One region of the Ruegeria sp. D4 genome, then DNA from elsewhere that is predicted to be linked to it. Evidence: riboswitches for the same ligand, from Rfam matches in the RefSeq annotation. Region 1 holds a riboswitch; the other holds the start of a gene.
What was found. A riboswitch is a leader RNA that binds a small molecule or an ion and turns the genes downstream of it on or off. The one in region 1 is predicted to bind cobalamin.

Region 1 (5,498 bases):
AAGGTCCACTTCGGTCCTGAGCGGGAATATCTCGTGCAGTGGCACAGCGGCAATCAGAATGGCGGCGATCCAGAACGCATTGTTCAGTGTGAACAGCGAGATCAACCCAAGCACACCAACCAGTTGCATTTGAACCTTGTGCGCGCCTGCCGCCATGCGGTCGGGGATGGCCTGCACGGTAAAATACAATGCGCCGAAACCCAGCAGGACAACGACAAGAAGAAACCCAACAACGATCAAAAAGCCGTCTGTTTCCCCAGGAGGTGTCACCCAAAACGGGAGCCGCGCCATCGCCTCATCAGAGATAGAGCTGTTCACGTGAACCTCCTGTTTCAAAATGATCCCCGGCAAGGATAAGCGATTGAAATCAAAAAAACCAATCCTGCACGAGGCAACTCTGATCAGCCCCAGGCCCGATAGCGTGAACATAATGACGGGCCAGTGCCCGATATGACGCTGGACGGAATCCAGTTCGAGGTTCTCAAGCCTCCTGAGAAAGTGGTGCGCACGTCAACTCAAGCCATTTCAGGAAAGCACCTACCTGATCGGAAATGCGCCCCTTTCGGTAGACCGCGAAGTAGCAGGCCACCCATTTCGGCGGCACGTCGATAGCTTCCAGTCTGCCTTTATCCAGGTACTTTTTGACGGTCACTAGAGGGCTTAGATGCAATCCGTAGCCTTGCAAGGCGGCGTCCAGCTCGAACTTCGATCCCCCCGGATCAACAAGCTGAAGGTCGTCGACGCGCAGGCCGAAGTCCCGGACGACACCTTCAAAGACTTGGGAACCGATGCTCTTGTCCTGTATCCACGGCACATCGGTCAGGTTTTTCGCACCCAACCTGACAAGCTCTGGTGTGCCGCATAATACGAACGGCGACTTTAGAAGCAGTTTCTGGGCCGCGCCGCTCCAAACATGGTTTGGCGGGCCTCCGCGTATCGCAATGTCAAAGGCTTCGAGATCGACGTCCCACGAATTTCCTTCCGCAGCGAAAGACACCTGGATGCCGGGGTGTTCCGCCCAGAAGCCGCCAAGTCGTGGCATGATGACCGCGTCGACAAATCGGACAGTCGTAGACACACTCACACCGCGAGCGGCCTCCTGAGCCGTCACATCATCAATGCCTTTTGCGATCTGCTCGAATGCGTCGTTGAGCGTGCTGGCCAGCGTCCGACCGGCCTCGGTCAAAGCAAGTCCACGTCCCTCTCGGCGCACAAGTGGAATCCCCAGATCAGCCTCAAGCTTTCGCACCTGTTGGGCAATTGCGGCAGTGGTTACGTTCAGTGAACGCGCCGCAGCAGAATAGCCGCCTAAACGGCCGGTCGCCTCAAACGCCCTGAGGGTCGAAAGCGGCGGCAACTTATGCCAGTCAATAAGGTTCATTCAGTAGAAATACTTAATGATTGCTATTTTTTCCTGCCTCGCAAGGTACACCAAACGTAACTATTGTCGAGAAATACACCCGATACGAGTTGAACAATCAGTGGTGTAGCTATCTGAAATTGCGATTGCCCTAAAAGCCTGTCGAATTGCGTTGCAATACGATCGTCCTGCAATGCGTTTTGCGTTGATAGGCGGGTTTGAACAACCGGCAAGGTCCAATCGCCGCAAATGCTTGGAGGCCGATATGACTATCAGGATAACCATTCTTTTTACTGGAATAGGGTTGGCTATCGCGACACCGGCGCTGCCCGACACCAGAGCCAACACTCCGCAAGCCGCACACGTAGCGTATCTTGCAGCGATCAACTCGAACAAACTGGATCAATTCCTTGAGACGGTCACTGATGACGTGGTCTTCATCGCACCCGGCGCGCCTGTTATGGAAGGCAAAGCCAAGGTCGGGCCTTGGGTGCGCGGGTATTTCGACGCCGTTCACACCCGTTGGAAAAAGCAATCAGTGGAGTTTGTTGTGGCGGCGAGCTGGGCGTTTGAGCGTTATGAGTTTACCGCCGCCGATGTTCCGCGTGAACCGGGCCCTGCCACTGTTTCCACCGGCCATGGCATCAATATCTACCATCTCGAAGATGACGGAACATGGCGCGTGGCGCGGGATATCTGGTCCAACGCGAATACCTTCAGCGCCGGCAGATCAATCGCGCCCGCGTGTTCGGGGCGTGCCGAACCTTGCTGATCAAAAGATTTGATTGGTTGGCACGCCGCCCAGATGGCTTGGACACATACTGGATCGGCCGCTTTTAACCGGGTTCCGTCCACGGCCAACTACATTGGCCTCAGGACGGAACCAGGCAAGTACTTTTCTCGGCAACCGAAAGGCCCAACCCGCAGACCGGGCATTAGCGAATTACTGGGCCACAACTTCCTTGCAGCTGCCTTTGCCCCATCCGGATTTGCTGCCCGAAGCCGAATAGTCAAACGTGCCAGTCTTGAGATTCACGTTGTAATTCAGGGTAAAGCCGTCACCGATATACAGGTAAGTCAGGGTGTCGAGGCCGGGATACACCTCAGCCTTATTGTCGATATCACCAATGGTAATATGCCCTTTGTTCTGGCCCTCGTATTTGACCAGCGTGGCCGCCATTTCCGGGTATTTTGCATCCGCCGCTTCACACTCGAACACCCGGTCTTCCGCAACTGCAGCGACGGGTAAGTACACAAGAAAGGCTGCTAACTTTTTCATTTTTTGTTTCCTGGCAAATTCTGTTCGCCGACGCCCGCTAAGGGCAGTTTGAGGCATAATTTTGCAAGAAATCTGGCTACTCTGAGCACGGCAAGACGGCCATCAGATTTGATCTCGAAGCGGTCGTTTTTGCCGGGTCTTGCGCGAATACTGAAATGGAGTATCCCGAGCCGGTCGGAATAGCGGTTACTTAATCAACGAAACCCCAATCCCTCAGTTTAGCGATGCCCGAAATGACAGGCGGTTGGTCGCCGCAACGTCCACACGCGGCCTGCCCCAGTGGTTCTGAAGCCGAATCCGCCCCGCCCGTCCGGTTCCCGCCGACCCCTTCCAAAATCAGCGAACATCACACGGAACACCTCAATCACGCAGGTTTTCGGGCGCCGTGAACGCCCGGCGATGCCGCTGAGTGACCACCTCAGGTCGCTTTTTCCTTCCGGCGGCGAAACCGCGCATCCTGAAGCTTGACAAGTCCCCCGCCTGTGCCGCATGTCCGACCCGTTGGTGTCCATCCCTGGATGGATGAAAAGGGAATGCGTCAGCGGTTTTTCCGTCAAACGCAGCCGCCCCCGCGACCGTGACCGGAGAGGGTGCCCATAGCCACTGGCCGAAAGGCCGGGAAGGCGGGACATCTGCCAGAGCAAGTCTCTGACATCCGCAAGCCGGGAGACCTGCCAGCACCCGAAGAAGAAACCGGGCGGGGTGTTCCGGTGTCGGGTCCATGTGCAGACGCGTGGCCCGCATGAAACCCCGTCCCCCGCGAAGAGGATTTGGGGGGATGAGAGACATGACCGAGACCGCACCAGTCGAGTTGCTGGTCTGTACCACGTGCCGCCGTGGACTGCCCGTCGAGGATGATGAAAAACGCCCCGGCACATTGCTGCACAAAGCGCTGCAACAGGCCGACCTGCCCGAAGGCATCACGCTGAAACCCGTCGAATGCCTGTCGAACTGCGATCAGGGCTGCTCGATCGTGCTGCGCGGTGGACCGGGTCGCTGGACCTTTGTCTATGAGAACCTGAACGAAGCCGAACACGTTGACGCCATTGTCGACGGTGCGACCAAATATCTGGCGACCGAGGACGGCTTGGTCAAATGGCGTGAGCGCCCCGAACATTTCCGCAAAAACTGCGCCTCCCGCATTCCCCCGATTGGAGCCCTGAAATGAGCACTCTTGAGAAATTACCCGTCACTGTGATCACCGGCTTTCTGGGCTCGGGGAAGACAACGCTGGTCAAGCACCTGATGCAGAACCCGCAGGGCAAACGTCTGGCGGTCGTGGTCAATGAATTCGGCGACGTGGGCGTCGATGGCGATATTCTGAAATCCTGCGCCATTCCCGATTGTCCGGCAGAGAACATCATGGAACTGGCAAACGGCTGCATCTGCTGCACCGTGGCCGATGATTTCATTCCGACCATCGAAGCGCTGATGGCGCTGGACCCGCGCCCCGATCACATTCTGATCGAAACCTCCGGCCTCGCCCTGCCCAAGCCGCTGCTGAAAGCCTTTGACTGGCCCGATATCCGCTCGAAAATCACTGTGGATGGCGTGATCGCTCTGGCCGATGCCGAGGCGGTCGCGGCAGGTCGCTTCGCTCCGAATGTCGAGGCGGTGGATGCCCAGCGCCTGGCCGATGACTCGATCGACCACGAAACGCCTCTTTCCGAGGTGTTCGAGGATCAGATATCCTGCGCCGATATCATCCTGCTGACCAAGCCCGATCTGGCCGGGCCAGAGTGTGTTGCCAAAGCCAAAGAGATCATCGCAGCCGAGGCCCCGCGCCCGCTGCCCGTCGTAGAGGTTGCCGAAGGCGTCGTAGACGTCCGCGTCGTGCTCGGTCTGGAAGCCGCAGCCGAGGATGACATGGACGCGCGTCCGTCGCATCACGACGGTCACCACGACCACGAACATGACGATTTCGAAAGCATCATCGTCGAACTGCCGGAGCAAAGTGACCCACTCGATCTGGTTGCCAAGATCGAACGTCTGGCCAGGGAACTGAACATCCTGCGCGTCAAGGGGTATGCGGCAGTTGCCGGCAAACCGATGCGTCTGCTGGTTCAGGCTGTCGGTGCCCGGGTGCGTCATCAGTACGACCGCCCCTGGGAACCCGGCGAGGAGCGCCGCTCGCGTCTTGTGGTCATTGCCGAGCACGACGACATCAAAGAGGCCGAAATCCGGGATATCCTCGTGGGTGTGACCGAGGCCGCCGAGTAAGCCATGCACGTCGTCTTCCGCGAAAGCCACGGGCTTGAAGAAAACGAGCCCCCGACCGATCTGGGCCAGAGCCCGGCGGATCTGGTGATGTTGTCCTTTTCGGACAGCGATCTCGGTGCTTTCGCGGCAGGCTGGCATCGCGGCGGTGGGCCGGAAGGGCGAATGCCGACGATGCGGTTGGCCAATCTGACGGCGCTGAAACACCCTCTGTCCGTTGACACATATGTGGAACAAACGCTTGACGGCGCAAAAGGTATCCTGATCCGCCTGATTGGTGGGGTACCTTACTGGTCATACGGGCTGCAGCAGGTTCTTGCGCTGGCGCAGGCCAAAGGCATCGCGCTGGCGGTTCTGCCCGCCGACGGGCGTGAGGATACCCGGCTGGACGACTATTCCACCCTGCCCGTCTCGACCCTGCGGCGGCTGGCGCATCTCTGCGACACCGGCGGCGAGGTCGCGGCGCAGGCCGCTTTGGCGCAGATGGCATTGGCGGCAGGTCTTTATGCCGGACCGGTGTTGGGGGCCAAAACCCTTCCGGAATGCGGTGTATGGTGCCCTGACCGCGGCGTAACCCCGGTCGAAGCCGCATTTACGAACGATGCGAAACGCATCATTGTCACTTTCTATCGCGCCTACCTG
Region 2 (5,498 bases), on a different contig from region 1:
TCGGACTTGCTGCGCCCGAGGTTGAGAGGACCAAATGCGATGTCTTCCGCCACTGTCGGACAAAACAGCTGATCATCAGGATCCTGAAAAACCAGCCCGACCTGGCGGCGGACTTCGTGAAAATCCGCCTCGACGCGCCTTTCCTTTCCCAGGACGGTCACGCGCCCGGCGCTTGGTGTTTGCAGGCCAAGGGCAATACGAAACAGGGTAGATTTTCCCGCGCCATTCGGGCCCGCAATCGAGAGGCGCTGCCCCGGTTCAAGCTGCAGCGAAGCGCCGTCCAGCACTGGTGGCTGGCCAGGGTACGCAAAACAAATGTCTTCAAGCTTGAGGATCGTCATAGATAATCCAGGAACAGCAGGCCAAGGCAAACGGTGCACAGCATCGCGGCGAACATGTGATCGCGTCGTGTCATGTTAAAGTCCTGCAGCAACAAAAGACGCCCGGAAAAGCCCCGGCATTTCATCGCCGCCAGAATCCGCTCGGACCGTTCGATCGCGCGCACCAGCATCATGCCGACCAGATACCCGAAGCTTCGGTAGGTGTGCCAGTTTGTGCCGGGGCGAAATCCGCGGATCTTCATCGCAGCGCGCAGGCCCAGGTATTCTTCCCGCAACACCTCGATGTAGCGGATGGTGAACATCAAAAGGTGCACTAGCACCTCGGGGCAGCGCAGCTTGTGCAAAGCGTGTCCCAGCGTCACGGGCTCCATCGTTCCGACCAGAACCATCAGCGCAAGGATGACCGCGTTGGCCGTCAGTGCAATCTCGACAGCTTTCCAAAGGCCCTGCCAACTGGCCGGAAAGCCAAAAACCGTGAACATCGCGTCGCCGGGCATTGAGAATGGCAGCAGCACCAGCATGAAGATGATGAAGCTGTCCATCATGGCCATACGCTTGAGGGTCCGACCGACTGGCAAGCGTGACATCACCAGTAACCCAAGCGAGACGGACAAAGCGCCGATCAGCGCCGGAATGCTGTTGAGGGCAACCGTGACGATGGCAAAGATGCAGGCCAGCACGATGCGCATACGGGGATCGTAGTCTCCGATCATCCCGAAATGGGCGGCTTTGCCTGCCTCGGCCAGTGTTTTGGCCTGTGGTTCCAGCGCATGTGCCATCAGGTGGCCATCTTTTTACGCGCGGCCAGGTAAAAGCCGATGCCGAACAGACCAATGATATAGCCAATACCACCCAAGATGTTCTGCAGATCATTGTGCTCGCGGTAGGCGGCGATCTCGCGCCGCAGTGGGCGGGTTTCGTCGCGCACCGCTTTGGCGATGGCGGCGCGTTCCTCATCCGAGAGCGAAGCCACAGTCACCGCTGCCGCGCCATTCGCAGATGCGACCGGCGTGGCTGTTTCAAAAAGCTCGGCTTCGACCCCCATGATTTCGGCCACTTCGTCGGCCGGCATGGCAACTTCGGCGACGTGCCCTGCACCCAGATCTGCCTTGAATGTATGAGCCACAGCTCTGGTCGGGCTGTAGAGAAAGAAACCGTCCGTATCGGTTACTGTGCGACCCAGTTCAGAGCCATCGGGGCCATAGACGATGACTTCCTGGTCTGCGGCCATATCGCCATTGGAAAACCCCAGCTCGCCTTCGATTGCGTCGCCTGCCGGAAATACGCCTGCAATAACCTTGTGCGCAAGAGCCGGGAGCGGGGCGAGAGCAAGCGTACAAACAAGGATCAACTGTTTCATGTGGACGCAACCTTTACAAAAAGTTCCGGTTTGACCTTGCGGGCCAGAAGAACGGCAAAACCTGTCAGCACGGCCTCGATAGCCATGACGGGAATGTGGGCGAAAAAGACAAGCTTGGCAGCGGGCAGGAACTCATCGCCGGACAGCGCCAGCGAGACCGCGACAAAAGCCGTCGTGGCCGCGATCGAAAACGCGCCGCCGATGCCGCCCCAGATCGCCCCATGAACAGGTGAGCCACGTGCGATCAGGCGACCAAAGATCATCCAGGTCAACACCGCCGGAAGAGCGATATTCACCGTGTTGATCCCCAGCACGGTCAATCCGCCGAAACCAAAGAACACGGCCTGCAGCAGCAAGCCGACAAAAAGGGCCGGAAAGGCGGCCCAGCCGAGCAGAAGCCCGGCCAGACCGTTCAGAATCAAATGCACAGACGACGGGCCAATCGGCACATGGATCAGCGAGGCGACAAAAAAGCTGGCCGACAACACGCCCGCCGTGGGAATGCGATCCAGATCCAGCGATTTCAGGCCCAATGCGATCCCGCCAGCCGCGGCGACCGCACCGCCGATCACGACAGGGTTGGAAAGGGCTCCGTCGACGATGTGCATTCAGGCTTACTCCAGATCCCAGGCGCGGATCCAGATGACCGCATCCTGGCTCAGCTCTTTGCCTTCATGCTCGGTTTCCGGACCCACGCCCAAAGCGGCGAAGCCCCAGTACCCGGCTTTTGGCACACCAAAGTTGAAATATCCGTTGTCATCCGAAATCGCGACCAACGCGCCGCCCGGCAATGGGGACACGGTGGCGCCCTTCGCGCCGGTGCCGGTCATGTCCGGTGCTGCGGCGATGTACTCGATTTCGATTTCTGCGCCGGCGACGGGCTGTCCCTCGCTCAAAACGCGACCGGTAAAGGTTGACCCGGCGATGATGTTGTAAGGCTTGTTCAGCGGCAGAATCTCGGTGGCCAGCCCCTGCGGCTGATCCCAGTCGGTCGGCAGTTCGTTTCGGTTGAGGTAAGCCTTGGTGATCTGCTGGATATAGATATCCTCGGATTCTTCGTAGTAAGGCGCAGGAACTGTAACCACCACATAGTCACCCGAGCGTTTCACCGGCACTGAACCCAGGAACGCTTTGGCAATGTTGTCCGGTCCTTCAAAAGTGGTTTCTTCCAGCGTATCCATCAGATCGGTTTTTTCACCGTTGTGGATTACAAAGAATTCTTCCGGTTTTTCCAAGGTCATCACGTGACCAGCTTCAAACGGGTGCCAGAAAACCAGTTTGACCGGAACGTCACCGGGGCGTTCGATCATCGTGTCGTCGGTATATTCCAGCAGGAAATGGGCCTGCGCCAATGCAGGCATCGCCAAAACAGCCGTGGCAGCCACCAGCAGTTTTTTCACAAATCGAGTCCTTCTCACGTCGCGCCTTCCCCGGCGCAAATTTACTTTGACGATGGGGAACGCGAAGCCATCTGCCTTGTCGGGCAAACAGATCCGGCGCACACCCCGTCGCCGATGATGAACGCCCCTTCCAAGGGCGCATGTTCGGCAGGTCTCCTGACTTGCGGGTCAAAGCGCTAAACTAACCTTCCCGGGATACCCCAGTGGCATTATCAGCCGCGCTCGCCGCCTACAGTTGCGGGGGCAGTTGCAGAGTTGGCGAAATGTGCCGCACTGCATTCCCTATTGCTTCCGAGGATGTCCCCGGAACCGAACATGGCGCGTTCATGCCAGAATATGTAAGATACGGTCAACAATTGATTGCGGCGTTGCATGGGCCATTTGCGAAATCAGGAATTGCATGCCCGCGCTTGCTACGCGGTTTGGTATGCGCCACCGCGAGTGTGTGTATTTTCCTAGATATCTTTCCGCGGTCAATAGTCGTCGGTTCAGTTCGCGGACTTGAGATTTTGGGCCTGAAACTGCGGGCGTTGACTCGCGTGTAAAATTGAACTCGCCGCAAATATGTAGGGTCGCTCCGATGCACAAAAGGTCCGACCCGTCCAGCGTCCGACGCAGAAGCAGAGTTGTTGTATTTGTCGCCGTGTTCACGCTACCATCGGGCAAAACAACAGTGCAGGTGCCTCGTGACCACAGAAACAAAACGCCCGCTTACCCTTCGCGATGTCTCGGAAGCGTCGGGGGTATCCGAAATGACGGTCAGCAGGGTCCTGCGCAATCGGGGTGATGTATCGGATGCGACCCGAACACGGGTTCTGGCCGCCGCAAAAGAGCTGGGTTACGTGCCCAACAAAATTGCGGGTGCGCTGGCATCCAGCCGGGTCAATCTGGTCGCTGTCATCATCCCGTCACTGTCCAACATGGTCTTCCCCGAGGTCCTGACCGGCATCAATCAGGTGCTGGAAGACACCGAATTGCAGCCAGTGGTCGGCGTGACCGATTATTTGCCGGAAAAAGAGGAAAAAGTCCTTTACGAGATGCTCTCGTGGCGGCCTTCGGGCGTGATCATCGCGGGTCTGGAGCACACGGAAGCGGCCCGGGCGATGCTGGATTCCGCGGGCATTCCGGTGGTCGAAATCATGGATACCGACGGCAAACCCGTGGATGCGATGGTCGGCATTTCGCACCGCCGTGCCGGCCGCGAAATGGCGCAGGCCATTCTGAAGGCCGGATACCAGCATATCGGCTTCATGGGGACCAAGATGCCTTTGGACCACCGCGCGCGCAAACGTTTCGAAGGCTTTACCGAAGTTCTGGGCAAACACGGGATCGAGATCGAGGATCGCGAGTTCTATTCCGGCGGCTCAGCACTGGCCAAGGGGCGCGAGATGACGCAGGCGATGCTGGAACGGTCGCCGGAACTGGATTTTCTGTATTATTCCAATGATATGATCGGCGCTGGCGGACTGTTGTACCTGCTGGATCAGGGGATAGACATCCCTGGTCAAATCGGGCTGGCGGGGTTCAACAATGTCGAACTGCTGCAAGGTCTGCCCCGCAAACTGGCAACCATGGATGCCTGCCGGCTGGAAATTGGCCGTCAGGCCGCAGGGATCATCGCCGCACAGCTAGCCGACCCGGAAGCCGAGATTGAAACCCGCGTAACCCTGACGCCAAAAATCAGCTACGGCGACACACTGAAGCGGCGTTAGAGTCTTGGCACTGCCGAAACTGGACAACCGGACAGCCCGTGCGGTGTTCATGGATCGTCACTTGCTGTCCGAAACCCCGTCGGGCAGCGCAAAGGGCGCGGATCTTCTGGACCTGATCCGACGGCTTGGTTTTGTTCAGTTGGACAGTATCAACACCGTGGCCCGCGCCCATGACATGATCCTGTTTTCGCGCAGGTCCACCTATCGCAGCACACATCTGAAGCGCCTGTATGAACGGGACAGGGCGCTGTTCGAGCATTGGACACATGACGCCGCCGTTATTCCGATGGAGTTCTACCGGCATTGGCACCTGCGCTTTCAGCGCGACGCCGATTTGTTGAAAGCCCGCTGGAAGAATTGGCGGCGGGATGGATTTGAACAACAGTTCGCCTCGGTTCTGCTGCACATCCGCGATCACGGTCCGGTATCCTCGTCCGATGTGGGAAAGGACGAAAAGAAAGGATCGGGCGGCTGGTGGGACTGGCACCCGTCCAAAACCGCGCTGGAGTTCTTGTGGCGCTCGGGCGCGCTGACCGTCATTGGCCGGGACGGCTTTCAGAAACGCTACGACCTAACCGAACGGGTGATCGAAACTCATCTGTGCCCCGGTCATGCACCATGCGACGCCGAAAAAACGGTGGACTGGCTGTGCAACGCCGCCCTCGACAGGTTGGGGTTTGCAACA

Region 2: another riboswitch for cobalamin. It lies ahead of ACR0MI_RS05370 (DUF4198 domain-containing protein); the one in region 1 lies ahead of ACR0MI_RS16035 (DUF1636 domain-containing protein).

Annotation. Positions count from the first base shown of each region.
Region 1 is NZ_JBQFPJ010000012.1:77,432-82,929, forward strand. It holds gene ACR0MI_RS16015 (hypothetical protein) at 1-318, opposite strand, end outside; gene ACR0MI_RS16020 (LysR family transcriptional regulator) at 482-1,381, opposite strand; gene ACR0MI_RS16025 (YybH family protein) at 1,626-2,132, shown strand; gene ACR0MI_RS16030 (hypothetical protein) at 2,304-2,639, opposite strand; cobalamin riboswitch at 3,125-3,332, shown strand; gene ACR0MI_RS16035 (DUF1636 domain-containing protein) at 3,427-3,807, shown strand; gene cobW (cobalamin biosynthesis protein CobW) at 3,804-4,859, shown strand; gene cobN (cobaltochelatase subunit CobN) at 4,863-5,498, shown strand, end outside.
Region 2 is NZ_JBQFPJ010000002.1:284,620-290,117, reverse strand. It holds gene ACR0MI_RS05390 (ABC transporter ATP-binding protein) at 1-341, opposite strand, end outside; gene cbiQ (cobalt ECF transporter T component CbiQ) at 338-1,120, opposite strand; gene ACR0MI_RS05380 (cobalt ABC transporter permease) at 1,120-1,701, opposite strand; gene cbiM (cobalt transporter CbiM) at 1,698-2,309, opposite strand; gene ACR0MI_RS05370 (DUF4198 domain-containing protein) at 2,316-3,101, opposite strand; cobalamin riboswitch at 3,231-3,430, opposite strand; gene ACR0MI_RS05365 (LacI family DNA-binding transcriptional regulator) at 3,788-4,813, shown strand; gene ACR0MI_RS05360 (DNA glycosylase AlkZ-like family protein) at 4,818-5,498, shown strand, end outside.